One region of the Vibrio sp. KUL70 genome, then DNA from elsewhere that is predicted to be linked to it. Evidence: predicted binding sites of a transcription regulator. Region 1 holds the regulator's gene; each other region holds the start of a gene.

The links. The regulator PurR, encoded in region 1, represses purine synthesis genes. The targets are predictions, from matches to a motif close to TNANGNAAACGTTTNCNTNA.
Region 2: purM (phosphoribosylformylglycinamidine cyclo-ligase) is a predicted target of PurR. The motif match lies at 4,109-4,128, and genes of this name have one in related genera.
Region 3: purE (5-(carboxyamino)imidazole ribonucleotide mutase) is a predicted target of PurR. The motif match lies at 3,338-3,357, and genes of this name have one in related genera.
Region 4: pyrD (quinone-dependent dihydroorotate dehydrogenase) is a predicted target of PurR. The motif match lies at 3,514-3,533, and genes of this name have one in related genera.

What each region holds. Positions count from the first base shown of each region.
Region 1 is NZ_AP045834.1:1,104,845-1,112,865, forward strand. It holds gene AC6I7V_RS05060 (putative signal transducing protein) at 5-325, opposite strand; gene AC6I7V_RS05065 (TVP38/TMEM64 family protein) at 339-1,019, opposite strand; partial or broken gene AC6I7V_RS05070 (IS1182 family transposase) at 1,202-2,638, opposite strand; gene AC6I7V_RS05075 (TfoX/Sxy family DNA transformation protein) at 2,756-3,346, opposite strand; cyclic di-GMP riboswitch class I at 3,475-3,559, opposite strand; gene purR (HTH-type transcriptional repressor PurR) at 3,731-4,735, opposite strand; gene torD (molecular chaperone TorD) at 5,057-5,704, opposite strand; gene torR (two-component system response regulator TorR) at 5,961-6,674, shown strand; gene elyC (envelope biogenesis factor ElyC) at 6,795-7,670, opposite strand; gene cmoM (tRNA uridine 5-oxyacetic acid(34) methyltransferase CmoM) at 7,786-8,021, shown strand, end outside.
Region 2 is NZ_AP045834.1:2,306,408-2,314,428, reverse strand. It holds gene fadE (acyl-CoA dehydrogenase FadE) at 1-332, opposite strand, end outside; gene lpcA (D-sedoheptulose 7-phosphate isomerase) at 659-1,234, shown strand; gene AC6I7V_RS10165 (class II glutamine amidotransferase) at 1,305-2,150, shown strand; gene purN (phosphoribosylglycinamide formyltransferase) at 2,218-2,874, opposite strand; gene purM (phosphoribosylformylglycinamidine cyclo-ligase) at 3,005-4,045, opposite strand; gene upp (uracil phosphoribosyltransferase) at 4,213-4,839, shown strand; gene AC6I7V_RS10145 (uracil-xanthine permease family protein) at 4,936-6,174, opposite strand; gene AC6I7V_RS10140 (DUF2066 domain-containing protein) at 6,442-7,701, shown strand; gene AC6I7V_RS10135 (DUF2069 domain-containing protein) at 7,964-8,021, opposite strand, start outside.
Region 3 is NZ_AP045834.1:3,046,940-3,054,960, reverse strand. It holds gene dprA (DNA-processing protein DprA) at 1-538, shown strand, start outside; gene AC6I7V_RS13775 (DUF494 family protein) at 541-1,017, shown strand; gene AC6I7V_RS13770 (DNA topoisomerase family protein) at 1,030-1,596, shown strand; gene AC6I7V_RS13765 (5-(carboxyamino)imidazole ribonucleotide synthase) at 1,645-2,775, opposite strand; gene purE (5-(carboxyamino)imidazole ribonucleotide mutase) at 2,781-3,266, opposite strand; gene tsaC (L-threonylcarbamoyladenylate synthase type 1 TsaC) at 3,464-4,021, shown strand; gene hemF (oxygen-dependent coproporphyrinogen oxidase) at 4,043-4,960, shown strand; gene aroE (shikimate dehydrogenase) at 5,037-5,867, shown strand; gene AC6I7V_RS13740 (DUF1488 family protein) at 5,870-6,136, shown strand; gene AC6I7V_RS13735 (gamma carbonic anhydrase family protein) at 6,133-6,678, opposite strand; rRNA gene AC6I7V_RS13730 (16S ribosomal RNA) at 7,222-8,021, shown strand, end outside.
Region 4 is NZ_AP045834.1:1,572,165-1,580,185, reverse strand. It holds gene AC6I7V_RS06925 (NAD-glutamate dehydrogenase) at 1-3,402, shown strand, start outside; gene pyrD (quinone-dependent dihydroorotate dehydrogenase) at 3,661-4,671, shown strand; gene AC6I7V_RS06915 (cell division protein ZapC) at 4,868-5,416, shown strand; gene rlmKL (bifunctional 23S rRNA (guanine(2069)-N(7))-methyltransferase RlmK/23S rRNA (guanine(2445)-N(2))-methyltransferase RlmL) at 5,913-8,021, shown strand, end outside.

The DNA.
Region 1 (8,021 bases):
TAACTCATGTTTCAGGGCAGGGTGAGCCACACTGCCAACATGAGCCAAATTGGGCTTCATTGATTTCATGACATTGGCTGCAACGCCACTCTTCATAGGTGATGGAGTCTTGTTGTTTCTTATAAGCGTTAATGAGGTTCAATGCCGCAGGCGCGTCAGAGGGCTCGTAGAGCCACACATATGGGTCTGTCTCCTCAGAGAAGGGGATTTCTCCTTTCAAACCAAACAACCCTTCTCCACGCACCTCACAGGCAATCTTTTCACTCTCTAGCAGCCCACAGATTATATGAGCCTCAGTTGGGTTTGCAGCACTGAAGATCTTCATCCACTTTCCTTGTCTATTCTACTATTGGTGCCGAACGAAGCTTACCCATAATCCATTTTGCGGCGATTGGGAACACCCCAAGTAGTGCAAAAGAGATGAGTACAGAAGGAGATACGATACCTGATAGAGATTCGATCTCTGCCAGTTGAGTACCTGCGTTTAAGTAAACGGCAGTGCCAGGAAGCATCCCTAACTGACTGGTTAAATAGTAACGTCCTACGGAGATAGGTGTTAAACCCATGAGTAAGTTAATTAAGAAAAATGGGAACACCGGAATTAAACGTAGAGAGAATAGGTAGAATGCCCCGTCTTTTTCTACACCTTGGTTAATGGTAGACAGCTTGTCACCAAATTTACTTTGTACCCAGTCTCGCAATAGAAAACGGCTGCTCAAAAACGCCAGTGTTGCACCTATAGTGCTTGCAAACGAGACGAGTAATAAACTGGTCCAGAAACCGAATAGAGCCGCACCGAGCAGCGTAACCACCGCAGCACCTGGAATTGAAAATGCAGTAATCATCACATAGAGAATGAAGTAAGTTGCTGCTGCTGCAACAAAATGACTCTCTATGTAATCGTTGAGAAGTGCTTGTTGAGCCTTGGCATTTTCAAGCGTTAAGTACTGGCCAAAGTTGACAGCCAGTATCACTATCGTGGCAACTAAAATTATGCCTAAAATCATTTTCTTACTCATGAGAGTGTCCCTAAATTTTTTGCTTGTAGTTAGTATAGTTAGACAGGAGTAGGAGAGATTAACTTTCAATAGAAAATAAAAAAAGCCACATTGATGTGGCTCAGATTGCTGACGAACCCCACTTTTTGAAGTGGGGTTCTCTTTTTCGAGCGGCCGTAGGCCGCGATCGCGATATTTTTTTATTATGCGAAGTTTGGAAGAGCCCAACACTTAAATTGGCATCTAGACGCCATAATTTGACGTATTTGGGACATATTTAGCCCTATTTTTTGTAAATAGCTCACCACCAAGGCTATCTTCTTGATGTTTTGAGCGGCAGCTGCCAACCAACATTGCATTTGCACTTTCGAGAGCCCGCGGAAGCGGGCATAACGGTGACCATGGTGCTGCTTAGCGTCGGCGAAGCTCCGCTCTACCGTCTCACTTCTTCGCCTATACGTCTTTTTCCATAAGGTGAGAGCCGCATTTGGTTGGCTCTATCCATCGCGTCCGTATAGATATGTCTTGTAATGACTTTCTTTATATTTTTACTTTGCGTACAGTCATCTCTCATTGGACAGAACGCACACTCTTTCGGGTCGGAGTGATACTCACGATACGCATCTCTAGACGTTGTTTTATAGATGAGCTCTTGACCGTTAGGGCAGCGGTAACTGTCTCGCTCTCCATTGTAGATGAAGTGCTTTTTCTTGAACGCATTCTTTGTTCTCGATGGTCTGCGATAACCGAACACGCCTAAGATATTTCGACGCTCTAATGACTCAGCGACTGGCGCAGTGAAGTAGCCCGCGTCGAGTCCAACGGCGATTGGATTAAGGTTAAATTGCTCTAGGGTATAGTCCAGACGCTTCACATAAGGTTGAGAGTCATTGATATTACCTGCTGTGACATGGGTATCTAAGATAATGCCATGCTGTCCATCCACTGTACGGTGGTCGAGATAGAAGAAGCCTTGGGGCTTATTATCTCGAGTCATGAAGCCACTTTCCGGGTCGGTAGTACTCGTTTTGGTGCTCTTAGTTTTAGGCTCAGCGGTACGTGACTTTAGAGGTTTCTTACCCTCTTTCTCTCGGTCTAGCGCGACATCTTCATCGAGCATATCAAGATAAGCACTGGCGCGAACCTTAGTCACTTTGTTCGTGTGCTTATTTTTGTTGGCATTGGCTTTTAGGTGCGTGCTGTCAGTAAATAGTTCTTGGCCTGCGACCAAACCTTTCGCCATTGCCTGCTCTACGATATTGATAAAGATACGCTCAAACACATCGGTACCATTAAAGCGGCGAATACGGTTTTGGCTGAGTGTCGATGCATGGATAACTTTCTCTGTCAGTGACATACGCAGGAACCATCGATAAGCGACATTGACTTCAATCTCTTTCACGAGTTGTCGCTCGCTTTTTTATTCCGAAGAGGTAACCAAGCAGGATGATTTTAAACAGGCGTACAGGGTCAACAGGTGGGCGACCGTTGTCTTTACAGTAGAGGTGAGCGACTTCATTACGGATAAACTCGAAGTCGATGGCTTTATCTATCTTACGAACTAAATGGTTCTGAGGAACGAGCTGTTCCATGGTGACCATTTCGAGTTCATATTGTTGAGGTGAAGGCTCTTGAAGCATAGTGAGATATCCATATTTCGATACCCCTATTAGATCAAAGGTCTAGCTTGAAAGCTAGACCTTTGTCAGCAGTCTGAGCCACATTGATGTGGCTTTTGACAATTAAGTGAGGTGGACTTAATTGATAGAGTTGATAAGCTCATCGCGTCGTTGTTGAGGTATGACCGACCAATGAGTACCGTTGATGGCACCTTCAAGTGCCCAAAGCAGCTCTAAGCTGACACTGGATGAGTGAGACTCTTTTATTGCTTTGTATGCATTAACAGAACCTGACTCATACAAGCTCTCGACGGTATCGATGCCCGCTTTTTTCAACATACGCTCTGTGGCAAGTCGAAGGTTGGGCAAATCTTTTAATCGTGTAGGCTTCGCTGATGATTGGATTTGCTTCTCTTTTTTGGCACAGTCAAGGGACGCTTTTGCCAGTTCGATAATACGTTCTTGAGTCTGCCAGAGATCTTCTGGAAGAGCAAAATACTTAGTAACGACTGGGAATCCGCGTTTTTTGTATACGTAAGGTTCGAAACCCTGTTGTTCAAATTTTGAAGTAGTATTTTTGTCAGCTCGAATGTGTAATTGATTGTTAACGACCAGTGCAAACATCGTGTCGTCGGCAAATAGGCCAAAACCGCCAAACATTGAGCGTGACTTAATCTTTCCAAGTGGCTCAAATAACTTCATTGAGTCCTTGAGTATCGGTTTATCCATATTGTTTATCTCGGTGTATTTGAATTACGCCACCAAATAAGCAGGTCCGAGAGATTAGCAAAATGTCGCAATAAAATTGTCAATAAGCCGTAAATTACTACTAAAGGTAGGAAATACTGCATTTTGCCATCGGTAACCCCGCTACCATACCAATAATGGGTTAGGCCGGAGGCTTTGCGTCTCACCCTTTCAAGTGATTTGCCCTGTGCGTGACTGTATAACGAAGAATAAAGTTTTTTGTTGAATGAGGTTCACACTTGTTATTCCAAAATGTGATCTTAATTCAGTTAATTGTTGTCTTTATATGCAACAAGGTTTTTACTTTGTCAGAATAAAAAAAACGCACCAAGCGGTGCGTTTTATTAGATTTCTCTAAAGTTTACGTTATTTTAACGTTTTAACTGTAGCTCGCTCAATGATCTCTGGATGCATTTCGAACACGCGTTTTTCGTGATCTTTGTCTTTAATGCGTTCCAACAAGATTTCAAATGCGTTTTTGCCGACACGACGCTTTGGCTGGTGAACAGTTGTCAACGGTGGTGAGAAGTACTCTGCCAGCTCAATATTGTCGTAACCAATCACTGAAATGTCTTCTGGGATCTTAATGCCTTGCTGCTGCAGACGGCTCATAAGACCAAGTGCCATAGTATCGTTAAAACAGAATACTGCTGTCGGGCGATTCTCCATTGAAACGATTTTATCTGCCGCGATAACTGCGGTGTCACATTCGAAGTTACCTTCAAGAATTAGATTGTCATCTGTTTGAATGTTTGCTTCTTCAAGAGCACGACGATAACCCGCGATACGCTCTACACATGCCGCTTTATCCAAATGTCCACTTAGACAAGCAATACGATCATGTCCTCGTTCAACCAGGTATTTAGTGGCGAGGTAGCCACCTTCTTCTGAGTTGTCGATGATTTTATCCGCTTGTGAACTCTCTGGGCCCCAGTCCATAACAACTTTTGGAATGTCTGCGTGGCGGTCAAGCATTTCACGCAGTTCTTCAGTCAAGTCAGAACACATTACCAAGATACCGTCTACGCGTTTTTCAGCAAGCATTCGGATGTAGTCGCGTTGCTTTTCGTAGATACCACCTGTGTTACATAGAATCAGCGTGTAGCCTTGACGGTAACAGTAGCTCTCTACACCATCGATCACTTCAGAGAAGAATAGGTTGGTTGATTGAGTCACTAGCATACCGATTGTGCGCGTAGAGTTACATTTCAGGCTACGAGCAACAGCACTTGGTGCATAATTTAGTTCATCGACGGCTTTGTTTACTTTTTCTTGAGTCGCTTCTGCGACGAAACGTGTCTTGTTGATCACGTGAGAAACGGTGGTTGTTGATACGCCGGCTAAGCGAGCGACATCTTTTATAGTTGCCATGGCTTTATCCTATTGATAGCTACTTCCTCAGCAGTACGGAGCAAGTAGCCGTTTAAAGCTACCAGAACAAGAGCTTAGAATATGGAGGGCTCTCTCGGTACTAAAGTGCTAAAAAACAAAAAACCGCTTATGAGAGCGGCTTGTCTTAACACCGAAATGCTCTTAGCTAATTTAAAGCATAGCATTTCGAGAATGTTTCATATTTTATCGTTTGCGGTCACAATTTTAGACTGACTAGAAAATACTCGCAATAAAATTCACCCAGAAATCTGGGTGAGTTGTCACATTCTACCTAAATTGTACCCTTAGTCATCAGTGAATTTATTCACCAGCTAAATATTGTGCGTCAAGTTTACAGAAAGCGACTAGCAATTCTGCAACACATGCGTAAAAACCAAACTCATCAAATTCACGGCATTTTACTGCGAACTGTGGAACCCAACTAAGGAGCTGTTGTTCAACAAACTCGTGTTGTGTAGCGAAAGCCGTTTCTAGATCTTGTTCACTCTCAAGGTCGTTGGAGCGAATAATGATGTTACCTAGGAAATCTAACTCAATGGCTAAGTGGTCAGCAGGCTCTTTTAGATCTTGGTTTACGGCGATGCCGTAAGACGCCATGATGGCTTCCATGTCTTGAGCTGGTTTCGCATTCAGTAGTCCACTTTTGTCTAGATAAATAGAAGCGTACGGCAGAGCACCGTACTTATCCGACTTTAAGAACAGCTCGCAAAAATCGGATGAAAGCTCTAATTGAGCATCTTCACGGTTCTGTAATCGGTTAAGTGCATCTACTAGGTTATTGATTGATGGCTTAAGCGTCTCGTTGTCGCCGAGGCCGGTTAAAAACGAACGAATCTCAACCGAGTGGTATTTCTCCAATTCTTCTTGAGTCAGTTCTTTCGCGAACAGGCTCGATAGCCACCAGTAGATTTCAGCTCGTTGTTCATTGAACGCTTTGGTTTCTTTCATCTCAATAATCCTAATATCGTCTTTCGTAATATCTGCGGTACGAAGGCTTACTAACCCTTGTATTTGCTAACTGCAAAGTCACTCGTTAGTAGTAATGCCTATATTGAATTGCGATGGGGGGTAAATAGCAAGGTTTAAGATTGTCTTGTATCAAAAAAAATTCAGGTTTCTGGCTTTTATCTTACCTACTACTAGAATTGTTACTAGTTATGAATAGAATGGTCACTGAAACTATTAAATAAGAAAAGTGGTGTAGATGAGCTATCACGTATTAGTCGTTGAAGATGATGTGGTAACCCGTAGTAAGCTGGTTGGATATTTCCAGAATGAGGGTTACACAGTAAGCGAAGCAGAAAGCGGCGCTCAAATGAGAAATGTTTTAGAAGAAAATAACGTAGATCTCATTATGCTGGACATCAACTTACCAGGCGAAGATGGATTGATGCTAACTCGCGAATTACGCAGTCAATCAGACATTGGGATTATTTTAGTTACTGGACGCACGGATAGCATCGACAAAATTGTAGGCCTAGAGATGGGCGCAGATGATTATGTTACCAAACCATTTGAACTTCGCGAATTATTGGTTCGAGTGAAAAACCTACTTTGGAGAATTTCTGCGGCTCGCAAGTCACCAGCAGGTGCAACTGAGCAGGCGGAAGACGCGTCAATCGTTCGCTTTGGTGAATGGACGTTTGATATTCCACGTCGCGCACTGAGTAAAAACGGTGAGCCAGTGAAATTGACCAAAGCTGAATATGAGTTATTGGTTGCGCTGTCGTCATACCCTAACCAGGTTTTAAGTCGTGAGCGAATCTTAAATATGATTAGCCACCGCGTTGATGCACCAAACGATCGTACCATCGACGTATTGATTCGTCGTATGCGTGCTAAGATGGAGTTTGATCCAAAGAATCCACAAATTTTTGTGACGGTTCATGGTGAAGGCTATATGTTTGCAGGCGATTAGCAGCCAGCATTGAAATGTTCAACAAGCGAAATTGAAAAAGCCGAGATATTCAGTATCTCGGCTTTTTGTTTATGAAATCAGCTTGAAAGGTCTAGGGACTTAAAGTCATTTCATACAGCATTAAATGGCTGGTTGTGCGCCACTTGTTGGTTGTGCATCAGAGGCGGCAGAGAGCTCTTCTTCAAGCATAGAAGGTTCGGGGATGATCATCGGCTCTTCTATTTCGGTGCTTTGGTTATCTAGCCAATCGCGCAATGATTGCCAAACTAACCCCATCGTTTCATGCCAATATCGTTCGGTCTGCTCTAAGTAGATCGCTTTTGGCATGTACTTGTTCCAAGGTTGCTCAATGCCTTCTTGAGCCAGAAAATTGGTAGGCGCTGGAATCGGCTTCATTCCTGCATCATGAAATTCGTTGAGAGCACGCTGCATATGGCTAGCGGAAGTCACGAGTACCATTCGTTTGTTTTTCACAAATGCAGCAGCCTGACGCGCTTCTTCCCACGTATCTTTAGCTGTCTCAAGTAGGATAATGTCAGGTTTAGACACACCCAAGGCCAAGGCAACCTTCGCCATCATGCGTGCGTTACTGACTTCAGTACCACCACCATAGCCAGATAAAATCAATCTAGCACCGGGATAGATTCGTTGAATGCGGATGCCTTCACTTAATCTCATCAGACCTGTTCGGCTGAGTTCAGATGTAGGCGGGATTTGGTCGTCTACGACATGGCCACTACCCAATACCATCACATAGTCGATAGATTCATTTGTCGGCAAAAAAGCGGTGTGTTGTCGTTCCATTGGCATAAGAAGTTGGCTAGAAACGGGTTGGAACGCGATCAGGAAAATACCACAGAGTGCAGACAGCGTGATAAGGCACCCTGTTTTACGTTTTGTAGTGAACATAACAAGGGCTAGGCCCAGAAAAGCGAGAATTAACATTGCTGGCAGTGGCATCAACAGTGAAGACACTACTTTTTTCAGCTCAAACATATCCGAATAGTCCGAAAAAACATCACTTAGTACTAAAAAGAGACATCGCCTCTTTATTCCTGAAATTCCTGTGACAGAATAGCAGGCACGATAGGACATGATAACCCAAGTAGCTGTGACTGAAGACCGTAATTTCGACGATATTGCCCACAAATTTGCAAAAAATATTTACGGCTCTGACAAAGGAGAGATCCGTCAGATCATCGTATGGGAAGATTTAGAGCAAGCGTTAAGCACATTTAAAACCGAAGAAACACCTTTGCACATTCTGGATGCAGGAGGTGGTTTAGCGCAGATGTCGCAAAAGATAGCTAGCTTGGGGCATAAAGTGTCGCTGTGCGACCTCTCTTC
Region 2 (8,021 bases), 1.2 Mb from region 1:
TTCCAATCTGGCTTGCCTTTAAACAGCTCTGCTTCCCACCAAACTGTACCTGCTTCCAGTGCCTCTTTTTCTGTTTGAGACATCGCAGGCAGCACTTTCTTAAAGACGGTTAGTGCTTTTTGGCTAATCAGTGTTTGTCTAATTGCTGGGATAGCAAAAATAGCGACAGCAAGTAGGTAGCTCAGCCAACCCGTCATGCCGACATCCGCGGCGAAGGTCAGAGCAAACATAGTGGCCGTTAATGCCACGAGTGCGCGAGTGAGGGTGACTCGATGGTACAGGCAGACACTTAGTACGATGGTCATGCACAGTAGAGAGAGCAGTATGTTCATGATCGATTTCCTTTTCAGAGATCACTTATTGTTTTGGTTTATTTAAGAGGTCTAACCAGTTAAGTGTAAACAAAGTATTAAATATTTGTAAAACTCTAATTTGAGTAAAAAGTGATCTCTGTAGAGTTAAAGTTCTAATTGTGAGAGGTGTGTGGTGAATAAATGTGCGAATTGAAACCAGAACAACAATAAAGGTGGCAATCTTTTGGCTTAACTGTCGACACTCTTAAATGTTTGTGGGTAAACTCAAGTAAAAGGGGGAAACAACCTCCATTCTCATTTCGCGTATGCTTAAGTGACGCACATACATATAAGAGATAAGCCTTATGTACCAAGACCTAATCAAAAGTGAATTAAACGAAGCTGCTGAGGTTCTGAACAAGTTTTTAAGTGATGATCACAACATCGCGCAAATTGAAGCAGCAGCTAAGATGATTGCTGATTCTTTTAAACAAGAGGGTAAAGTACTTTCTTGTGGTAACGGTGGCTCACACTGTGACGCGATGCACTTTGCGGAAGAGCTAACTGGTCGCTACCGTGAAAACCGCCCTGGTTATGCCGGTATCGCTATTTCTGATCCGAGCCACCTTTCTTGTGTGAGTAACGACTTTGGCTACGACTACGTTTTCTCTCGTTACGTTGAAGCGGTTGGCCGCAAGGGTGATGTGTTGTTCGGCCTATCAACGTCTGGTAATTCAGGTAACATCCTGAAGGCGATTGAATCCGCTCAGGCGAAAGGTATGAAGACCATCGCTTTGACGGGTAAGGATGGTGGTAAAATGGCTGGTTGTGCGGATATTGAAATCCGTGTTCCGCATTTCGGTTACGCCGATCGTATCCAAGAAATTCATATCAAGATCATTCACATCATCATTCAACTTGTTGAAAAAGAGATGGAATAAAAACGTAGTAGCAGATTGGAGCTCTTTGATTTGAGCTCCATGTTTGGTTGAAGAGGGAGTAGGCTTAACCATGTGTGAATTGCTCGGCATGAGCGCTAATGTGCCAACGGATATTTGTTTCAGTTTTACCGGCCTGATGCAACGTGGTGGTAAGACTGGCCCACACCGAGATGGTTGGGGTATTACCTTCTATGAAGGAAAAGGCTTTCGCACTTTTAAGGACCCGACTCCAAGCTGTGAGTCCAAGATCGCAGAGTTGGTTCAAAACTATCCAATTAAAAGCTGTGCTGTAGTCAGTCATATCCGTCAAGCAAATCGTGGTGGTGTTAACCTAGAAAATACTCATCCTTTTACGCGCGAGTTATGGGGTAAGTATTGGACCTTTGCTCACAATGGTCAGTTAACCGGCTATGATGACCTTGAAAGCGGACGCTTTCGTCCAGTTGGTCAAACAGACAGTGAGTTGTCGTTTTGCTGGCTTATTAAGCAGTTAGAAGACCGTTTTCCAGAGCCTCCTCAAGATATGATGGGGATGTTCCGCTTTGTTGCAGAGTGTTGTGACAAACTGCGAGAAAAAGGCGTATTTAATATGCTGTTGAGCGATGGCGAGTACGTGATGACATATTGCACTAACCATCTTTACTGGATTACGCGACGCGCTCCGTTTGGTAAAGCGAGCCTGATTGATGAAGATGTTGAGATCAATTTTCAGGAAGAGACCACGCCGAATGATGTGGTGAGTGTCGTTGCTACACAACCATTAACGGATAATGAAGAGTGGGCGCGCATGAAGCCTGGCGAGTTTGCGCTGTTCCATTTCGGTGAATTGATTGAGTCTAATCATCAAGCTTTAGCTGATGTGGCGTACGCTCCTAAAAAGGTGGCAAGCCAAGCTCCAACCGAACCTTTAGAGTAATACCAAGCTCAAAACAATAAAGGCCGCAATGCGGCCTTTATTGTTCGAACTGATATGTTTTCTTTGTCTAGTCTTGTGCGTAGCCATGCTTGCCAAGCGTGTTTCCATCGAGCTTGGCACAACCCTCTCTCATCACTAATCTATCATCACAGAACCACTGACACACCAATGGATAGATTTGGTGCTCTTGTGTTAATACTCGGCTTGCTAATTCGTCTGCATCGTCCTCTGCAAAAACAGGCACCTTAGCTTGCAAGATCACTGGTCCACCGTCTAGCTCTTCCGTGACAAAGTGGACACTGGTTCCGTGCTCTTTGTCTTTGGCATCAATGGCTCTTTGGTGTGTATGTAGACCTGGGTATTTCGGCAGTAGTGAAGGGTGGATATTAATCATTCTTCCCAAGTAATGACGAACAAAGTCAGCACTCAGAATACGCATGTAACCAGCAAGAACAATTAAGTCTGGTTGATAGGCATCGATCTGTTGCATTAACTCGCGATCGAAAGCTTCTCGTGATTCAAATGATTTTGGGTCAAGAGAGTGCGCCGGGACTTCTGCGACACGAGCACGCTCTAGGCCATATGCCTCTGCTTTATTTGAGAAAACCGCTTTAACAGAAGCATTAATGTACTGGTTCTGACAAGCATCTAGGATTGCTTGGAGGTTACTTCCGCTGCCGGAGATCAAAACAACGATGTTTTTCTGAGGAGCATTATTTTTCATAGAGATATCAAAACGCGATAAGTGAAAGTAAATAACAATTTACCTACATATTTTAAGGTTTTCTGGGGCGTGAATAGCAGAATGAGGACCTAAAGTCCTCATTCTTAATCGTGCGAGCTAGCAATTAAGCTTAGTTGATTTCAACTTGCTCTTCACCTTCAGCGGCTTGTGCGATTTCACCAATCACCCAAGCGTTTTCGCCTTCAGCTTTTAGTAGTTCAACAGCCGCTTCAGCTTGCTCTTTAGGAAGCGCAACGACTAGGCCAACACCACAGTTGAAAGTGCGGTACATTTCAAATGTCTCCACGTTACCTTTCTCTTGTAGCCAGTTGAAGATAGCAGGCCATTCCCAGCTGTTGCCATCGATGACAGCTTTTGTACCTTCAGGAAGTACGCGTGGAATGTTCTCCCAGAAGCCACCACCAGTGATGTGCGAGATAGCATGAATATCATGCTCTGCAATCATCTTAAGTGCTGACTTGATGTAAATCTTAGTTGGTTCTAGTAGGTGTTCACCAATGGTGCGACCTTCTAGCTCTTCGTTCTTATCTGCACCAGATACTTCTAGTACTTTACGAATCAGTGAGTAGCCATTTGAGTGTGGGCCGCTTGAGCCAACTGCGATAAGTGCATCGCCCGCTGCTACTTTAGTGCCGTCGATGATGTCTGCTTTCTCAACAACACCAACACAGAAGCCAGCAACATCGTAGTCTTCGCCTTCATACATGCCCGGCATTTCAGCGGTCTCACCGCCAATCAGTGCACAGCCTGATTGAACACAACCTTCAGCGATACCAGATACAACATCTGCTGCTGTATCAACATCTAGCTTGCCTGTCGCGTAGTAGTCTAGGAAGAATAGAGGTTCTGCACCTTGAACGATTAGGTCGTTCACACACATTGCCACTAGGTCGATACCTATGGTGTCGTGTTTTTTCATATCCAAAGCAAGGCGAAGCTTAGTACCTACACCATCTGTACCTGAAACCAGTACAGGCTCTTTGTATTTAGTTGGTAGTTCACATAGGGCGCCAAAGCCACCAATGCCACCCATTACTTCTGGGCGACGAGTGCGTTTTACAGCACCTTTAATGCGATCTACTAGTGCGTTACCTGCATCGATATCAACACCAGCGTCTTTGTAGCTTAGAGAAGAATTATTACCGCTCACGGGATAGTCCTCGGTCTTAAGTTGGATGTGAAAACGGCGCTATTCTAACAGGGCTTACCAAACAAGAGCAAACGTTTGCGTGAATTTTTTGCCAAATAAACATACTGAAAATTTGATAAAAACGATGTATAATCTGTGGGTTTATTTAAATATTGCCGGAGTTGGAAATGAAAGTTGTTGAAGTAAAACACCCGCTAGTTAAGCACAAGATTGGCCTGATGCGTGAAGGCGAAATCAGCACGAAGCGTTTTCGTGAACTAGCAACAGAGGTGGGTAGCCTTCTAACATATGAAGCGACAGCAGATTTCGAAACTGAGCGTGTAGAGATCAACGGCTGGAATGGTCCAGTAGAAGTTGACCAAATTAAAGGTAAGAAAGTAACCGTTGTGCCAATCCTACGTGCTGGTCTTGGCATGATGGATGGCGTTTTAGAGCATATCCCAAGTGCACGTATCAGTGTGGTAGGTATCTACCGTGATGAAGAAACACTTGAGCCTGTACCATACTTCAATAAGCTAGCGTCTAATATCGAGGAGCGTATTGCTCTCGTTGTTGACCCAATGCTAGCAACGGGTGGCTCAATGATCGCAACTATCGACCTTATGAAAGAGAAAGGTTGTAAGCACTTTAAGATTCTTGTTCTTGTTGCTGCTCCAGAAGGCATTGCAGCACTTGAGAAAGCACACCCAGATGTAGAGCTTTACACTGCGGCAATCGATGAGAAGCTAAACGACAAGGGCTACATTGTTCCTGGTCTAGGTGATGCTGGCGATAAGATCTTCGGTACTAAGTAATTCGGTTGGTCGTAGCGATATTTGTTACGGCCTACAGTAAAAAAGGGAGCGTATCATTTGATACGCTCCCTTTTTATTTGTTCTCAATTTGTTCGACTACTTGATCTGTGCAGTGTCTACCGACTGGTTCTCACCTAGCTCTTCCGGCAGTACAAGGTTTAGTAGGATTGCGACGATACCACACAAGCTCACACCCTGAAGACTGAAATCACCGATACCAAAAGCCATACCACCTATACCAAATACCAGTGTCACACCAACGATCACTAGGTTGCGTGATTTGTGCAGGTCAACTTGGTTTTTGATAAGTGTGTTCAGACCAACCGTTGCAATAGAACCAAACAGTAGAATCATGATACCGCCCATTACTGGAACCGGGATGGTTTGCAGTAATGCACCTAGCTTACCAACAAGCGCAAGCACGATAGCTGTGACTGCAGCCCAAGTCATGATCACTGGATTGAACGCTTTGGTTAGCATTACTGCTCCCGTTACTTCGCTGTAAGTTGTGTTTGGTGGCGCGCCCAGCATCGAAGCAGCAATCGTTGCCACGCCGTCACCTGTGATGGTGCGGTGTAGGCCTGGCTTTTTAAGGTAGTCTTTACCCGTTACGTTCGAAATGGCTAGCATGTCGCCAACGTGCTCAACGGCAGGTGCGATAGCAACAAACACCATGAAGAAGATGGCATTGATGTTGAATTCAGGCGCAACAAAGTTAGGCATAGCCAACCAAGAGGCTTGAGCTACCGGAGTAAAGTCGACCGCACCGTACACCAAGCTTGTGATGTAACCTGCGACGATACCACCAAAGATTGGCAGTAGTTTCAAAAAGCCTTTAGCGAATACGCTAATAATGATAGTCACAACCAGTGAGATTGCTGAGATCCAAAGAGCGGCATCGGCATCCACCAACTGTACTGCGCCATCTCCAGTTTTACCTAGTGCCATGTTAACGGCTACCGGTGCTAGGCCAAGACCGATAACCATGATAACCGGGCCCACTACTACTGGCGGTAACAGCTTATGGATAAAGCCAACGCCGCGCACCTTAATTAAGCCACCCATTAGCACATAAACCACACCTGCTGCCATTAGGCCGCCCATTGTGGCACCTATGCCCCAAGTTTGTACGCCAAACATGATCGGTGCGATAAACGCGAAAGAGGAGGCTAAAAAAATTGGAACCGAACGGCGAGTAATGACTTGGAAGAGGAGGGTACCAATACCAGCACCGAAAAGCGCGACATTGGGATCTAGACCGGTAAGTAGGGGAACCAATACCAGTGCACCAAAGGCGACAAAGAGCATTTGCGCGCCTTGTAAAGCATTTTTCATGATAAGTCCTTGAGCTAATCGTGAAGTAAAAAACAAATTCGCGGGATTCTATCACTTAGCAATCGATTGCTGTATAGGTTATGTCAAATTTCTCTCTCATTTGCCGGAAATATGTGCATTATCACTTAAGTGTTCGCTATTTTTCTTTGAAAGCTATCTAACACCCCACCAATTCACGGATATTCAATCGAGTATCCGCTATCTTCCTTGCCCAGTTACCTATAGTTGCTTATCATCAGAGCACAAGATTTAAAGACTAGGATCGATATGCGTTATTTAGCATTGTTGATGGGACTTTTGGCTGCACCGAGTTATGCACTGACTCAGGTGGATATTTTTAGTGCCGAAGTTGCTATCAACTCAGAACAGAACGAGCCAGAGAGAGCGGCTAGAAATGAAGGTATGCAACAGGTGCTGGTTAGGGCAACTGGTCAAACAGACGTTGCCGAGAACAAGACAGTACAGAAGGCGATGCGCCAAAGCGCTCAGTACCTGTCACAAATGAGTTTTGGGGAAGCAAGCGAGCAAACTACGCTGCGCATGCGTTTTAATGGCGCTCAGATTCGCAACCTACTGACTCAAGCGCAATTACCATACTGGCCTGAAACACGTTCCAACGTCTTAGTGTGGCTAGTTGAAGAGCAAAACTACGACAAGAATATCGTTTGGGAACACTCGAATTCTGAGCTAGCGGCAGGCATTCAACAGAATGCAAAATTGCGTGGCCTACCGATTACGTTACCAGTGGGTGACTTCGACGACATCACAGGTATTGCAACCTCTGATCTGTGGGGCGGTTTTGTTTCACCTATCAGTCAAGCAAGTCAGCGTTACCCTGTGGATGCGGTGTTGGTTGTGCGTGCTCAGCCTTCAGGTCTACGCTGGACGCTTTACGATCAACAACCCAACCAAATAACCAGTTCACCGAAGTCACCGGTCACAGGCTCTATTTCAGGCAGTGGTGCTTCGGCGTCTCAATCATTGGTTAACGAGATCAGTAACTACTATGCAGCGAAAAGTGCGGTCACGGTCGCAAGCGAGTCGTCGGAGTCAATTCTGGCACAGTTCATTAGCTTGAATAGTGCGCAAGACTTCTTCGAGCTAGAGAATGCGTTAAAAGCGCTCAACTCGGTAGCAAGCCTAGATATTCTTAAAATTCAGAATCATGGAGTGACGTTCAGAATCCATCTGCTATCGACTCAAGATGAATTTGAGAATGAGGTCGAGAGACTACGCTCAGTGGCGAAGATTGAAGCTTCTTACTTAGAGCCAGAGCAAACTCCTGAATTTGAAGCACAAGACAACACCTTGTCGGTGGGTGGCGTTGAACCACAACCGGAAGCTGGGAATGCGCCTCAAGTGGTCACTCCAAGTAACTTGTCTGCGGAAGTCAAAGCATCGGACGTCAAGTCAGAAACGAATGTCAGTGAAGAAGCAGCCGGAGAAGTGGCAGGCAGTGAAGTTGTTGAGACGACCAGCGCTCCAAAACAGCTAAAGCCAAGCCTGGTTTACGAGTGGATTCGATAATCGAGCTTTAAAATGAGGAAAGCCCTGCAATGCAGGGCTTTTTTATAGCTGTTGGGTGTTGTAATCGATAGCGGTGCTGACGAAGAGACCTCCTACCAATTATATCAATCACAGTAAATAAGTGGTCAAAAATAGCGCCGGGAAAAGGCTTAAGAACAAGGCAGAATTTTTTGGTAAGTAGTTATTCTACAATCAAAAATTCTAACGCAGTTATCAAGCGTTTTAACAAGCTAGGATGATCAGTTATTTACTACGATTGGTATTACTGTTCAAACTTGGCTTTCTCTCTCTTTTCGACTTCAGATAGGCGTTTAAGCTTA
Region 3 (8,021 bases), 1.2 Mb from region 1:
AGAGCAGGGCGCGCTAATCTCTGAATTTCGCCCTTCGGCTAAACCTCGTCCTGAAAACTTTCCGCGTCGCAATCGTATTATCAGTGGCTTGTCGCTCGGTACACTGGTGGTCGAAGCGGCGGAAAAGAGTGGTTCATTGATTACGGCTCGCTACGCATTAGAACAAGGACGAGAAGTCTTTGCTTTGCCTGGTTCAATACATAATCCGACTAGCCGTGGAGGAAACAGTTTAATTAAGTCGGGCGCTTGCTTGGTTCAGAGTGCTCAAGATGTGCTTGTTGAAATAAAAAGTCTATTGGATTGGTCTATTGAAGTACAACCCAGTCTGTTTGAAGCGCCGATAACCGACAATGAAAATGAACAATTGCCATTTCCGCATCTGTTAGCTAACGTAGGGTTAGAGGCGACACCCGTTGATATTTTGGCACAGCGAACCCATATACCTGTGCATGAAGTCATGATGCAGCTCTTAGAGTTAGAACTTTTAGGGCATGTTGTTGCAGTTTCTGGTGGCTATATTCGAAAGGGGAGAGGCTAGCTATGATGATGGACATTCTGATGTACCTGTTTGAAACCTACATCCATAGCGATTCTGAATTGCAGGTGGATCAAGACGAGCTTGAAGAAGAGTTACTTCGAGCAGGGTTTCACCAAGACGATATTTATAAGGCTCTTCACTGGTTAGAAGATCTCGCGGCACTGCAAGAAACTGATAGCCAAGCGGCAATCTCGGTCTCTTCAAATACCTCTATGCGTATTTATACTAAGCGAGAGATGGCGCGTATTAACCTCGAGTGTCGTGGTTTTCTTCTATTCCTCGAGCAGATCAATGTATTGACCACTGAAATTCGTGAGATGGTTATCGATCGAGTGATGGGGCTTGAGACCAATGAGTTTGAGTTGGATGATCTCAAATGGATTATCTTAATGGTGCTGTTTAACGTACCGGGTAATGAGAGTGCTTACACGCAAATGGAAGAGCTGTTGTACACCAAAGAGCAAGGTATCTTGCATTAATACAGGCTTGTCATGAGTAGTAAGATCGATCATCAGCTTTTCTCGGCTCACGAGCATGCGTTAGAACATGAAGCTTGTCCACAGTGTGATGGAGAGCTGCAACTGCGCCACGGTAAACACGGCCCGTTTATGGGATGTAATCATTATCCTGAATGCGACTATATTAAGCCGTTGCATCAGAATGATGGGCATATCGTCAAAGAACTCGGTGTGCCTTGTCCAAAGTGCCAAAATGAATTGGTATTAAGGCAAGGGCGCTATGGCATGTTTATAGGTTGTAGTAGCTACCCAGAGTGTCATCACATCGAGTCACTTGACCAACCGAAACAAGAGCAGCAATCAGCCCCGCAAGTCGCCTGCCCAGAGTGTGGTAAAGGTCATCTTGTTGAGCGCAAGTCTCGCTATGGTAAACAGTTCTTTGCGTGTGACGACTACCCTAAGTGTAAGTTTGCCGTCAACCAGCCGCCGATTATAGGCCGCTGTGAAGTGTGCCAGTATCCGCTGCTGATGGAGAAGAAAACGGCAAAAGGCATCAAAAAGCAGTGTGCTGACCGAAAATGTCACCACATTCAAGAATAAGCATAAAAAAACGGCGCTCGATGAGCGCCGTTTTTATTGGATTTCTATTTACTGCATCTGCGCAGCAAAATCGTGGATCGCTGGGTAAGCCCTTTTATCCAAGATTTTAGCTAGACCGCAAAGCGTGCGTTGCAGTTCGGCATTGTAGTCAGCACTGACATTGATGTGACCCATCTTACGACCGGCACGTTTTTCTTTGCCATACCAGTGAACATGACAACCGGCCTGTGCCAAGATCGCGTTAGGCAGAGTGTCTTCACCCAGGATATTGATCATCGCAGTTGGGCGAATCAGCTTTGTGCTTCCTAGAGGCATGCCACATACAGCGCGAAGGTGATTTTCAAACTGACAAGTTTCAGCACCTTGCTGTGTCCAGTGACCTGAGTTATGAACGCGTGGGGCAATCTCATTAACGAGCAGGGCACCTTGAACATCAAAGAATTCAAGAGCAAGTACACCTACGTAATCCAAGCGTTCCGCAACCGCAGTGAACATAGTCTTAGCTTGTTCCTGTAACTCAACATCATCAATCGCTGTTGAAAGGCTCAGAACACCATTGGTATGAACGTTTTCAGCTAGTGGGTAAACTTGGATTTCACCATCTTTACCACGAGCACCGACCAAAGATACCTCACGATCAAATGGAACAAATTCCTCCGCAACAATCGCTTGGTTGTCGGTCGCCGCGATGCATTCTGCCATCTCAGTCCAAACGGTTTCTACTGCGTCTAGTGACTTAAGACGCCATTGGCCTTTGCCATCATAGCCACCGAGTGTGCTCTTAAGCACCATTGGTAGGCCAACATGCGAGATCGCGTGGTCAAAGTCTTCGCGAGAGTTGATCACTGCGTATTTTGCGTTTTTCACGCCCGCTTGGTCGAGCAGAGCTTTCTCAAGACGACGGTCGCCGCCAGCTTTGATTGCTTCGGTAGTCGGTAAGAACTTACCACTGCGCTCACACACTTCAAGCACATCATGAGGGATGTGTTCGAATTCAGCCGTAATCACATCCGCACGCTCAATCGCATTCTCTAAGCCATTGCCTAGAATCGCTTGCGTTAATGGGTGAACAATATTTTTGCTGCCAACATCAAAAGCAGAAATTTCAATATTCAGCGGTGCCCCAGCTAGGGACATCATGCGAGCAAGCTGGCCCGCGCCTAACACAAGAACATGCATGGGAATTAGTCCTCTGCAGGGTTTGGATTAGCTAGTACCGTTTCTGTTTGCTCAGAGCGGAATGCTTCTACTTTTGCCATCACATCTTCATTGTGCGTACCAATGATTTGTGCTGCTAGAATACCTGCGTTAGCTGCACCTGCTTCACCAATGGCTAGCGTACCAACCGCGATACCTTTAGGCATTTGTACGATAGAAAGAAGTGAGTCCATGCCTTTTAGAGCTTTAGACTGTACAGGTACGCCAAGAACAGGAACGCTAGTAAATGCTGCTGCCATACCCGGTAGGTGAGCTGCGCCGCCTGCACCTGCAATGATCACCTTAATTCCACGCTCTTTTGCACTCGTTGCGTAATCCGCCAGTAGTTGAGGAGTACGGTGAGCAGAAACCACTTTTGTTTCGTACGCTACGCCAAATTGATCCAACATGTCCGCTGCTAGCTTCATTGTTGGCCAATCAGATTTAGAACCCATGATAATACCGACAGTCATCTCAAACTCCTTCAGGTACGATTTGATTAAGTGATTAGATAATTTGCGCGCATTATACGGGTAAAATCACTCAAGGAAAACGTTTGCGTCGGTCAAAATTGCTAATTGATACATTTTATAAACAAATAGCTTTAGTAACAGTTAGTGATTATTTGTACACTTAACGAGTTTAATAGCAGATATAGATGAGGCAAACCGTGGACAACTTTCAGCATACTTTGCAGGCATTACAACAAGGTGAGGTGATCGCCTACCCAACTGAAGGTGTATTTGGTGTTGGTTGCGATCCTGACAACCCGCAAGCTATCCAGAAATTACTTGAACTTAAACAGCGCCCGATGGAAAAGGGCCTCATCCTAATTGCTGCCAGTTATGAACAGTTGCTTCCTTATATCGATGAAAGTCAGCTGACCCCTGAGCAATTGGCAACGGTAAAATCGACATGGCCAGGTCCTGTTACGTGGATCATGCCAGCCAGTGCACAAGTGACGGATTGGGTCAGTGGTCAATTCGATTCAATTGCGGTACGTGTAACCGATCACCCTTTGGTACAGAAGATGTGTAATGCGTTTGGAAAGCCGTTAACCTCTACCAGCGCAAACCTATCGGGTGAGCCGCCGTGTATGACCACTGAAGAGGTGAAGCAGCAGCTCGGTCATAAGCTGGTGGCCATTCTTGAGGGTGAAACGGGAGGCCGTGATAAGCCGAGTGAAATCCGTGATGCAAAGACTTCTCAAATATTAAGACAAGGCTAAACCCTGCATAAAGGAAGAAACATGTCAGCAATTGATAAAGATGCGGTAAAGCAGTTCTTGCTCAACTTACAAGATTCGATTTGCCAACAACTAGAACAAGCCGATGGTGTTGCGGCGTTTGAAGAAGACGCATGGCAACGTGAACCTGGTGAGCGTCTTGGCGGTGGTGGTCGTACGCGCGTTATGACTAATGGTGCCGTATTTGAGCAGGGTGGTGTGAACTTCTCTCACGTCGCAGGCAAAGAGATGCCAGCATCAGCGACCGCACATCGACCAGAGCTTGCTGGCCGAAAGTTTGAGGCAATGGGTGTTTCGTTGGTTATTCATCCTAAGAATCCATATATCCCAACCTCTCATGCCAATGTACGATTTTTCATTGCAGAGAAAGAGGGTGAAGCGCCTATCTGGTGGTTTGGTGGTGGCTTCGATCTGACCCCGTTCTACCCATTTGCTGAAGATTGCCAATCTTGGCACCAAACAGCGAAAGATCTATGTGCGCCATTTGGTGATGATGTGTATCAGCAGCATAAAGAGTGGTGTGATAAATATTTCTACTTGCCTCATCGTGATGAGACTCGTGGTGTAGGTGGCTTGTTCTTTGATGATTTAAATGAGTGGGGCTTTGAGAAGAGTTTTGCTTACATGCAAGCGGTTGGTGAGGGTTATACCCAAGCTTATCTACCAATTGTTGAACGAAGAAAAGAGACGCCTTACGGCGAACGTGAACGCGATTTCCAACTCTATCGTCGTGGCCGCTATGTTGAATTTAATCTAGTTTATGACCGTGGCACCCTATTTGGTCTACAAAGTGGTGGTCGTACCGAGTCGATTCTGATGTCGATGCCACCATTGGCACGATGGGAATATCGATATGAACCTAAAGAGGGTTCACCAGAGGCGCTACTGTACACAGACTATTTAAAACCTAGAGTTTGGTAAGACTTCCCTCCTTATAGGTATAGTGATAGGGTCATCATTCGATGACCCTTTTTCATAAGCTCTGTTAGGTAAGGATATGACACAGTACATAGATCGCTATGCCGTTTTTGGAAACCCAATTAGTCAAAGTAAATCACCATTTATTCATACGCTATTTGCTCGCCAAACGAACCAGCAACTTACCTATACATCTCAACAGCCTGAGCCAGGTGATTTTCTCATTGCAGCTAAAGATTTCTTTGGCAATGGTGGTAAAGGCTGTAACGTCACAGCACCGTTTAAAGAAGACGCATATCAATTTGCGGATCGTCTAACTGAGCGAGCTCAACTAGCTGGTGCCGTGAATACGCTTAAAAAGCTTGATGATGGCGAGATCATTGGTGACAACACCGACGGTGAAGGGCTAGTCCAAGACTTATTGCAACACCAAGTGGTATTAAAAGACGCTCGTATTCTGCTGCTTGGAGCTGGCGGTGCAGCAAGAGGCGTGATTAAGCCATTGCTTGACCACAATCCTCGTCAGTTAGTGATTGCTAACCGCACTGCTTCTAAAGCACAGCTACTCGCAGAAATGTTCACTTCCTTTGGTAATGTCTCAGGCATTGGACTTGATGAGGTGCATGAAGGCTTTGATGTGATCATTAACTCTACTTCTTCAGGGTTGAGTGGTGAACTTCCCCAAGTGTCCGCCGAGATATTCACACCAACAAGTACCGTTTATGACATGGTCTATGGTTCGGGACACACGGTCTTTAATCGCTGGGCATTGGATAATGGTGTCCACGCTGCTTATGATGGCCTAGGCATGCTGGTGGGTCAGGCGGCTGAAAGCTTTATGTTGTGGCGCGGTCTAAGACCGGGAACAAAGCAAATCCTCAGAGAATTAAGAAAGAACCTAGAGGCGTAATAATGAATCAGTCAATTTTGTTTCCTGATATCCAAACCTGGGATGCTGAGAATCAATGCGTCGTTTTCCCTGCTCAACAAAGTGGCGCACTTATTGAGTGTACTATTACTCTAGAAGAGCTAGGAAAATTGGCAGGACGTGAAGTAACAAATGAGCAAGCCATTGAGGTGTTCAGTGAGTTGCGTTTTGACTTAGAAGAACTAGCAGAAGAGCTAATAGAAGAAGAGGAGTTTAACTCCTCTGGTCAAATCGAGATTCAAGCGTCTTAAACTGGTCGAACTGAATCTAGATAGTCATTTTTGTTCTGAACATAGTTGTCGGCAGACTTCTGGAGAAAAGCACGTTCTTTATCTGTTAAAGGGCGTGCTTGTTTTACAGGGCTTCCCACATACAAATAACCACTCTCCAAAACTTTGTTTGGCGGAACTAAACTGCCAGCACCAATCATCACCTCTTGCTCTACGACAACATTGTCTAGAATGATCGCTCCCATTCCTACCAATACCCGATCTTGAATGGTGCAACCATGCAACATCACCTTATGGCCAACCGTGACATCATTACCGATAATCAAAGGGTAGCCGTCAGGGTTCTCCTTGTTTTTATGGGTGACATGAAGAACAGAACCATCTTGGATATTTGTACGTTGACCAATATGGATATGATTAACATCGCCTCTTGCTGCAACCAAAGGCCAAACACTAGAGTCGTCACCAATCTTGATATCACCAACTAATACTGCGGTTTCATCTATATAGACATCTTGGCCTATTTCCGGTGCGATACCTTTATAACTGCGTATAGAACTCATAAATCCTCCTTTATATAGCTAGCTTAAGAGCATTATTGGGTCTCTGACTAGGATAAATGGCCGTTTTTGAGTGTTTTTTATCCGAACAATCAAAAAACTAAAAAAAACGTAAAAAAGGGCTTGCCAATGTGATCGCAATCTCTATAATGCCACCTCGCTGACACGGGATGGCTTCGCAAGAAACCACAACGAATCAGCAAGTCAAATTAGCCAAGCTAAGCGCTTGAAAAAAGTTTTGAAAAAGTGGTTGACACTAAAACTTAAATCGCTAAAATGGCCGTCCGATTTGAGCGAAGCTCAAAAAGGAAAAGCTCTTTAACAATTTAAACCTATCAATCTGTGTGGGCACTCGTTGATGAATATCACTAAGTTTGTTTTCGCTTTTAAAAGCAAAGGCAAACACGAAACTTCGGTTTCAACTTGATTTCAATGAACTGAGTGACCAATTCGAATCGTAAGATTCGGCACAGTCAATTCAACATTACTTAGCTTTTTATTAAGCGAAGAGAATGTAATCAGTATTCATTGAGTCGACAAAATCTTAAATTGAAGAGTTTGATCATGGCTCAGATTGAACGCTGGCGGCAGGCCTAACACATGCAAGTCGAGCGGAAACGAGTTATCTGAACCTTCGGGGAACGATAACGGCGTCGAGCGGCGGACGGGTGAGTAATGCCTAGGAAATTGCCTTGATGTGGGGGATAACCATTGGAAACGATGGCTAATACCGCATGATGCCTACGGGCCAAAGAGGGGGACCTTCGGGCCTCTCGCGTCAAGATATGCCTAGGTGGGATTAGCTAGTTGGTGAGGTAATGGCTCACCAAGGCGACGATCCCTAGCTGGTCTGAGAGGATGATCAGCCACACTGGAACTGAGACACGGTCCAGACTCCTACGGGAGGCAGCAGTGGGGAATATTGCACAATGGGCGCAAGCCTGATGCAGCCATGCCGCGTGTATGAAGAAGGCCTTCGGGTTGTAAAGTACTTTCAGCAGTGAGGAAGGGGATGTCGTTAATAGCGGCATTTCTTGACGTTAGCTGCAGAAGAAGCACCGGCTAACTCCGTGCCAGCAGCCGCGGTAATACGGAGGGTGCGAGCGTTAATCGGAATTACTGGGCGTAAAGCGCATGCAGGTGGTTTGTTAAGTCAGATGTGAAAGCCCGGGGCTCAACCTCGGAACTGCATTTGAAACTGGCAAACTAGAGTACTGTAGAGGGGGGTAGAATTTCAGGTGTAGCGGTGAAATGCGTAGAGATCTGAAGGAATACCAGTGGCGAAGGCGGCCCCCTGGACAGATACTGACACTCAGATGCGAAAGCGTGGGGAGCAAACAGGATTA
Region 4 (8,021 bases), 470 kb from region 1:
GAGCAGAATTTAATGGAAGTATCATCGACTTGGGATGACCGCCTATCGGAGTCAATCATTGCAAACTTTGGTGAGAGCAAAGGACTTCCTCTGTCGAAAGAGTACATGCGTGCATTCCCACGTTCATACAAAGAAGACATGATGCCAGGTTCTGCGGTTGCAGACATTGAGCGCTTAGAAGCTTTGTCTGAAGAAAATAAGCTGGGCATGTTGTTCTATCGCCCGCAAGAAGAAGCGTCGGACTCGAAAGCCGTTCGACTCAAGCTTTTCTACCAAAGCGATGAGCCAATCCACCTTTCAGACGTAATGCCAATGTTGGAAAACTTAGGTCTTCGCGTGATTGGTGAATCTCCTTATGAAGTGCGCAAGACCAATGGTGTGACTTATTGGATCCTTGATTTCTCAATGCTGCACAAGAGCGAAGAGACGATTGATCTTCGTGAAGCGCGTGATCTTTTCCAACAAGCATTTGCAGCAATTTGGGCAGGTGAGTTAGAGAGTGATGGTTTCAACCGTCTAGTACTCGGCGCGGGTCTGTCAGGTCGTGAAATCTCTATTCTACGTGCGTACGCTCGATACATGCGTCAAGTCGGCTTCCCATTCAGTCAACAGTATATTGAAGAAACACTGTCTCATTACCCAGAGCTTGCGAAAGGTTTGGTTAAGCTGTTTGCTAAGCGTTTTGATCCTAAACACAAAGGCAGCGCGAAAGGCCAACAAGATCTGATCAATACAATCACTGAACAATTAGATCATGTAGAGAGCCTGGATGATGACCGTATCATTCGTCGTTACATGGAGATGATCAGTGCTACGCTTCGTACCAACTACTATCAAGTAGACGAGAACAAGCAGGCGAAACCATGGCTAGCACTTAAGATGAAGCCAAGCGAGATTCCAGACATTCCAGCTCCGGTGCCGGTGTTTGAGATCTTCGTTTACGCACCAGACATTGAAGGTGTGCACCTACGTGGTGGTAAAGTGGCTCGTGGTGGTCTTCGTTGGTCAGATCGTCAAGAAGACTTCCGTACCGAAATTCTTGGCCTAGTTAAAGCGCAACAAGTTAAGAACACGGTAATTGTTCCAGTTGGCGCGAAAGGTGGTTTCGTATGTAAGCGTCAGCACACAATGACTGGCCGTGATGAGATCTTTGCTGAAGGTCAACGTTGTTACAAACGCTTTATTCGCGCGCTACTGGATGTATCCGATAACATCATTGAAGGTGAAGTTGTTCCGCCTAAGAATGTTGTACGTCATGACGAAGATGATCCGTACTTGGTTGTTGCAGCAGATAAAGGCACTGCGACCTTCTCAGATTTAGCGAACTCGGTATCTGCGGAATACAACTTCTGGCTAGGTGATGCATTTGCATCGGGTGGCTCTAATGGTTACGACCACAAAGCGATGGGCATCACTGCTAAAGGTGGTTGGGAGTCGGTTAAACGTCACTTCCGTGAAATGGGTATCGACTGTCAAACTACAGACTTCACTGCAATTGGTGTAGGTGATATGGCGGGTGACGTATTTGGTAACGGTATGCTGCTATCTAAGCACATTCGTCTGCAAGCTGCGTTTAACCACATGCACATCTTCATCGATCCGAATCCAGAATCAGCGAGCAGCTGGGAAGAGCGTAATCGCTTGTTCAATCTGCCGCGTTCTAGCTGGGAAGATTACAACAAGGAGCTGATCTCTAAAGGTGGCGGTGTGTTCTCACGTCGTTCTAAGTCGATAGCGTTGACACCAGAAATCCAAAAGATGCTTGGTACTAAGAAAGCATCGCTAGCACCTAATGATTTGATCAAAATGATCTTGTCTATGAAGGTGGATCTACTTTGGAATGGCGGTATCGGTACTTATGTGAAGTCTTCAAATGAGACTCATACTGATGTCGGTGACCGTGCAAATGATGTATTGCGTATCGATGGCCGTGACTTACGAGCGAAAGTTGTTGGTGAAGGTGGTAACTTAGGTATGACTCAACTGGGGCGTATCGAATATGCTCTAGCTGGTGGTCGTGTAAATACTGACTTTGTGGATAACGTTGGTGGTGTTGACTGTTCGGATAATGAAGTAAACATCAAGATCTTCTTGAATGGTCTAGTTTCTAATGGTGATTTAACCATTAAGCAGCGAAACCAAGTACTTGAGTCGATGGAAGATGAAGTCGGCGAAATTGTATTGGATGATGCGTACTGCCAAGCTGAATCTATCTCTGTAACTGAGCACCAAGGTGTTGGTTTAGTGAAAGAGCAAATTCGCTTTATTCACACAATGGAGAAAGCGGGTTACCTAGATCGTGGTCTTGAGTACATCCCAGATGATGAAACGCTATTAGAGCGTGAGAAGCAGGGCAATGCACTCACGCGTCCTGAACTATCTGTTCTTATTGCTTACGCGAAGATGGTATTGAAAGAAGACCTTGTTTGTGACGAAATTGCAAACGATGAATTCCATGCTCAACAATTGATTCAATACTTCCCAACCGAGTTACGTCGTAACTATGTGCAGCATATGGATAACCATCCACTGCGAGCTGAAATCATAGCAACAGCGTTGGCCAACCAAATGGTTAACGAAATGGGTTGCAACTTTGTAACTCGTCTTCAAGAAGAGACCGGCGCAGACATCGTTGATATCGCGAATGCATACACAGCATCACGCGAGATCTACGGTTTTGGTGACGTGCTTAAACGTATTCGTGCGCTAGACAACGTGGCATCGTCTGAAGCCCAGTACGACCTTATCTTCCATGTTCGCCGTGCGATGCGTCGCATTAGCCGTTGGTTGCTAAGAAATCGTTCAGGTAAACAGTCTGTGGCTGCACTAGTCGAACTATATCGAGACGATGTGAATGCGATTACTAAGGTTCTTGATGAAACGCTAGTCGCTGCGGAAGTAGAAGAGCACAACTCGGTTGCTAAAGTCTGGGTAGAGCAAGGTGTAGAAGAAGAACTGGCAAACTCAGTCGCGCGTTTGTCTAGCCTGTACTCAGCACTGGATATATCCACAGTGGCTCGTGAAACAGGTAAAACGGTTGAGCAAGCATCGAAACTGTACTTTAACCTTGGTGATCGCCTGTCATTGCACTGGTTCTTGAAACAGATCAACAGCCAAGCGGTAGATAACAACTGGCAAGCTCTAGCTCGTGCTGCATTCCGTGAAGACCTTGACTGGCAACAACGTCAACTTACCGGCCAAGTTCTAACGTGTGGTTGTGCGGCAGACCTTGATGTGATTAAAGCACTGGATGATTGGATGGAAAGCAATGCCGTATCACTGCATCGCTGGGAAAGCATCCTAAACGAGTTTAAAGTCGGCTCTGTTCATGAGTTTGCTAAATTCTCGGTCGCGTTACGTGAACTTATGCTTCTTAATCTAAATTGCATGTCGAAAGACTAATAAAATTTAGGCTAGATAAATACCGATACGAAATGGCAGCCGAGTGGGGCTGCCATTTTTATACCGGGGGGATAGGCCGATACTGTTAATTATTATCGCTTCCAAGTAGATAGACGATAACGTTTGCCTAATTCTTGATGCACTTTGTTAAAAATTCGAATTATCTTATCCTTGCTCGTAGTAATAGATTGAATTGTTGAGTAAATAAGTAAATAATATCGCCCCGTTTACTCGGGGCTTTTTTCTATCGGAGGCACAATGCTTTACCGTCTAGCCAGAACTGGCTTTTTCCAACTTGATGCCGAAAAGGCACATGATCTTGCAATTCAAAACTTCAAGCGTTTCACTGGCACTCCTGTCGATCTGCTTTACCGTCAACAGTTACCGCATCGTCCTGTAGAGGTGATGGGACTTACGTTTAAAAACCCAGTAGGTCTTGCTGCCGGCTTAGATAAGAACGGTGAGTGTATTGATGCATTCGGTGCAATGGGCTTTGGCTTTGTAGAAGTCGGTACTGTTACGCCACGCCCTCAAGCGGGTAATGATAAACCTCGTCTTTTCCGTCTTGTTGAAGCGGAAGGTATTATCAACCGTATGGGTTTCAACAACCTGGGTGTTGATAACCTAATCGAGAATGTTAAGCGATCAAACTACGATGGCATTCTTGGTATCAACATCGGTAAGAATAAAGATACTCCAATTGAGAAGGGCGCTGAAGATTACCTAATCTGTATGGAAAAGGTTTATCAATACGCAGGCTACATTGCTGTAAACATCTCCTCACCAAATACACCGGGACTTCGCTCTCTTCAATACGGTGAAGCATTAGATGAACTTCTAGCTGAACTAAAAACTAAGCAAGCAGAGCTCGAACAGAAACACGGCAAGTATGTCCCACTTGCACTTAAGATCGCACCGGATCTAAGTGATGATGAAATTAGCCAAATCTGTGAATCGTTGATCAAAAATAAGATCGACGGCGTGATCGCGACCAACACGACGCTAGATCGTTCAATTGTTGAAGGTATGAAGCATGCGGATGAAGCGGGTGGTTTGAGTGGCCGTCCAGTTCAATCCCGCAGTACTGAAGTGGTTCGTAAACTGCATGAAGAGTTGGGTGACAAGCTTCCAATCATTGGGGTAGGTGGTGTTGACTCTTATGTTGCGGCAAAAGAGAAAATGATGGCGGGAGCTAAGCTTGTTCAAGTTTACTCTGGCTTTATCTACAGAGGCCCAAGCCTAGTGAGTGACATTGTTAAAAACCTATAACGCTAGAGGTGATCTTGAACGTCACGTTATAAGTTGATAGATATCACTAAAAGATACACTGTAACTCGCTGAGTTTTAGAGAAAAGAGGAATTTCATTTCCTCTTTTTTTTTGCCTATTGCTCAGTAGAATTACTGCATCGAAGGGTAATTTTGCGTTTTACCTAATGGATTGCTTCAACAGTGTGAGACGAAACGATGCTTAAACCTAGTGATACATGGAGTTGGTACTACGATGAACAGCAATGTTCATTAATGCTAAACCTCGGAGAGGATATGATTTTCAAGACTAACCTCGTCCGTAATAAGCTGGTGGATTGTGCATTCAAGGAGAATGAATTCACGGTTGATGATGCTTCTTCCTTCCAGACCTTCAAAGAACAGATCTCTGGATTAGACCTTTCTGAACCTCGTCAAGCAGAGTTAGCACTATACTGTGTTGCTGCAAAACGCTTCCACAAGCCTGTTCAGCCGAAAAGTTGGTTTTTTGAGTCCCAGCCACAAGGCCATGAATGCCCGGAAGAGGGCGATATTGTCCGAATGAACAATCAATATAGTGTAGGCTACTTCATTGTACTAGAGGTTGGAGAGAACGCGAGTTTGTGTGCTTCAGTAGACTTAGATGAATTTAACTTAACCTCGTCAAAAGCACTTCAATTCGGTGATTGTATTAAAGTGATGCACGATAGAATGGTGGACGCAAACGCCATATTGCATCATCACCGTCATATAGCCATGGTTGGCTAGTCAAAAATAACGCTCTCACACTCAAGAAAATCGACCTCAGGGTCGATTTTTTTATACCTGAAAATTAGAAACCCTACCAAATCACCCATAGATAATTTGTCTATGAGGCGCTTTTTTACACAGTCAAAGCCTGTTTTTTAAACTTAATTTCAACATATCGATAAGCCGATTTTTGGAAATAGGTCTATAAAATTCCTTGTTTAAGTGGTTTTGTAACCAAATTACATACTTAAATTCCTACTGGTATATACCAAATTTAAGCTGAATAATGATTCACAAGCGGAAGGTCGAGTGAATATTTAGTGAATAGAGTCTGTTATAAGGTTGTTTTTTGAGCGCAAGATGTATGTTGGCTTAGAGAGTTAGCGAGTGCTTAGCTCAATGAACAATTGCTGAACGATTAAGAGGAAGAATCAGTGAAAAGATGTGTTTAGAGTGACGCTTATTGACTCAAATAAGGTATAATCGAACTCATTTTTATCAATAAAAGAACACTATGAATCAATATCTAGCGGTTACCTCAAACGGCCTTGAGAATTTATTAGTTGAAGAACTAACCCAACTAGGGATTACAAACGCAAAACCTGTACAAGCAGGTGTTAAATTCAAAGCGACGAATGAGCAGATTTATCGTTGTTGTTTGTGGAGTCGTTTGGCTTCAAGATTTGTACGTGTCCTTTCTGAGTTCACTTGTCAAGATGACATGGACCTGTACCTTTCTACGACGGCAGTAAACTGGGTAAATCAATTCCATAGCTCTAAGCGTTTTGTGGTTGATTTCAACGGTACTAACCGTGAGATTCGCAATAGCCAGTATGGTGCGATGAAGGTGAAAGATGCGGTTGTAGACTGCTTCGAAAAGAAATCTTTACCTCGTCCAAATATCAGTAAAGAGAATCCAGATATCCGTATCCACGTTCGTCTGCATCGTGATAAAGCGATTTTGGGTGTTGATATGGTTGGTAGTGGCCTTCATCAACGCGGCTATCGTCCAGAATCTGGTCGTGCACCTCTACGTGAGACGTTAGCTGCAGCAATCCTGCTACGTAGTGGTTGGGATGCGACAAAACCATTCTTAGATCCAATGTGTGGTTCGGGCACGTTAGTTATCGAAGCCGCAATGATGGCAGCGAACATGGCGCCTGGCGTTAAACGTCAGAAGTGGGGCTTCCAAGCTCTTGAAGACTTTGATGCGGAGCTATGGGCAGAAATTAAATCAGAAGCGAATGTTCAAGCTCGTCGTGGTCTGAAAAAAGTAGAGTGTAAGTTCTACGGTTACGATAACGATGCTCGCGTTCTAAAAACAGCACGTGATAATGCGCGTCGTGCTGGTGTTGAAGATTTGATCGAATTCGAATTGGGTGATGCGGCGCTAGTCAAGCGTCCAGCTGAGTTTGATAACGGTGTTATTGTATCGAACCCGCCATATGGTGAGCGTCTTGGTACAGAGCCGGGCCTTATCGCACTGTACACAGCATTTGGTGCGCAACTGAAATCTGAGTTTGGTGGTTGCAATGCGTCAATCTTCTCTAGCTCTGATGAACTACTGAGCTGTCTACGTATGCGTGCGGATAAACAGTTCAAATTGAACAATGGTGCGTTACCGTGTCACCAAAAGAACTACTCCATCTCTGATCGTCCTATGTCAGAGCGTCCTTCTGAGCAGCAAGAACAACAAATTGCACCAGATTTCGCTAACCGTTTGAAAAAGAACATTGGCAAAATTGGTAAATGGGCGAAGAAAGAGCAGCTAGATTGCTACCGAATTTATGATGCCGACCTTCCTGAATACAACGTTGCTATCGACGTTTACCCGGGCCATCTTGTGATTCAAGAGTATGCAGCACCGAAGAATGTTCCTGAAGAGAAGGCGAAGCGCCGTCTAACAGACATCATTCGTGCATCGATTCAGGTAACAGGCGTAGAAGCGAATAATGTCGTTCTTAAAGTGCGTCAGAAGCAGAAAGGCTCTTCTCAATACCAGAAATTATCTCAGGATTCATCGAATCTAGAAGTGAACGAATACGGCGTGAAGCTGATCGTAAATCTTCATGATTACCTAGACACGGGTCTGTTCCTGGACCACAAATTAACGCGTCGACGCATTGGTGAGATGGCAGCGGGTAAAGATTTCTTGAACCTATTTGCGTACACCGGCTCTGCAACAGTACATGCTGCGGTTGGTGGTGCTCGTACGACTAAGACAGTCGATATGTCAAATACCTACCTAGAGTGGGCAAAAGAGAACATGGAGCTTAACGGTCGAGTAGGCCGCCAGCACCAATTTGTTCAAGCTGACTGTCTACAATGGCTAGCAAAAGAGAATGGTAACTACGATCTTATCTTTATCGATCCACCAACCTTCTCTAACTCTAAGCGTATGGAACAGACGTTCGATGTACAACGTGATCACCTTCAGTTGATGGAGAATCTAAAACGTATTCTTCGCGAAGAAGGTACGATCGTGTTCTCGAACAATAAACGTCACTTTAAAATGGATCTAGAAGGTTTAGAGACGCTAGGGCTTAAAGCTCAGAACATCTCTGCTAAAACACTGCCTCTAGATTTCGCTCGTAATAAGCATATTCATAACTGCTGGGTTATC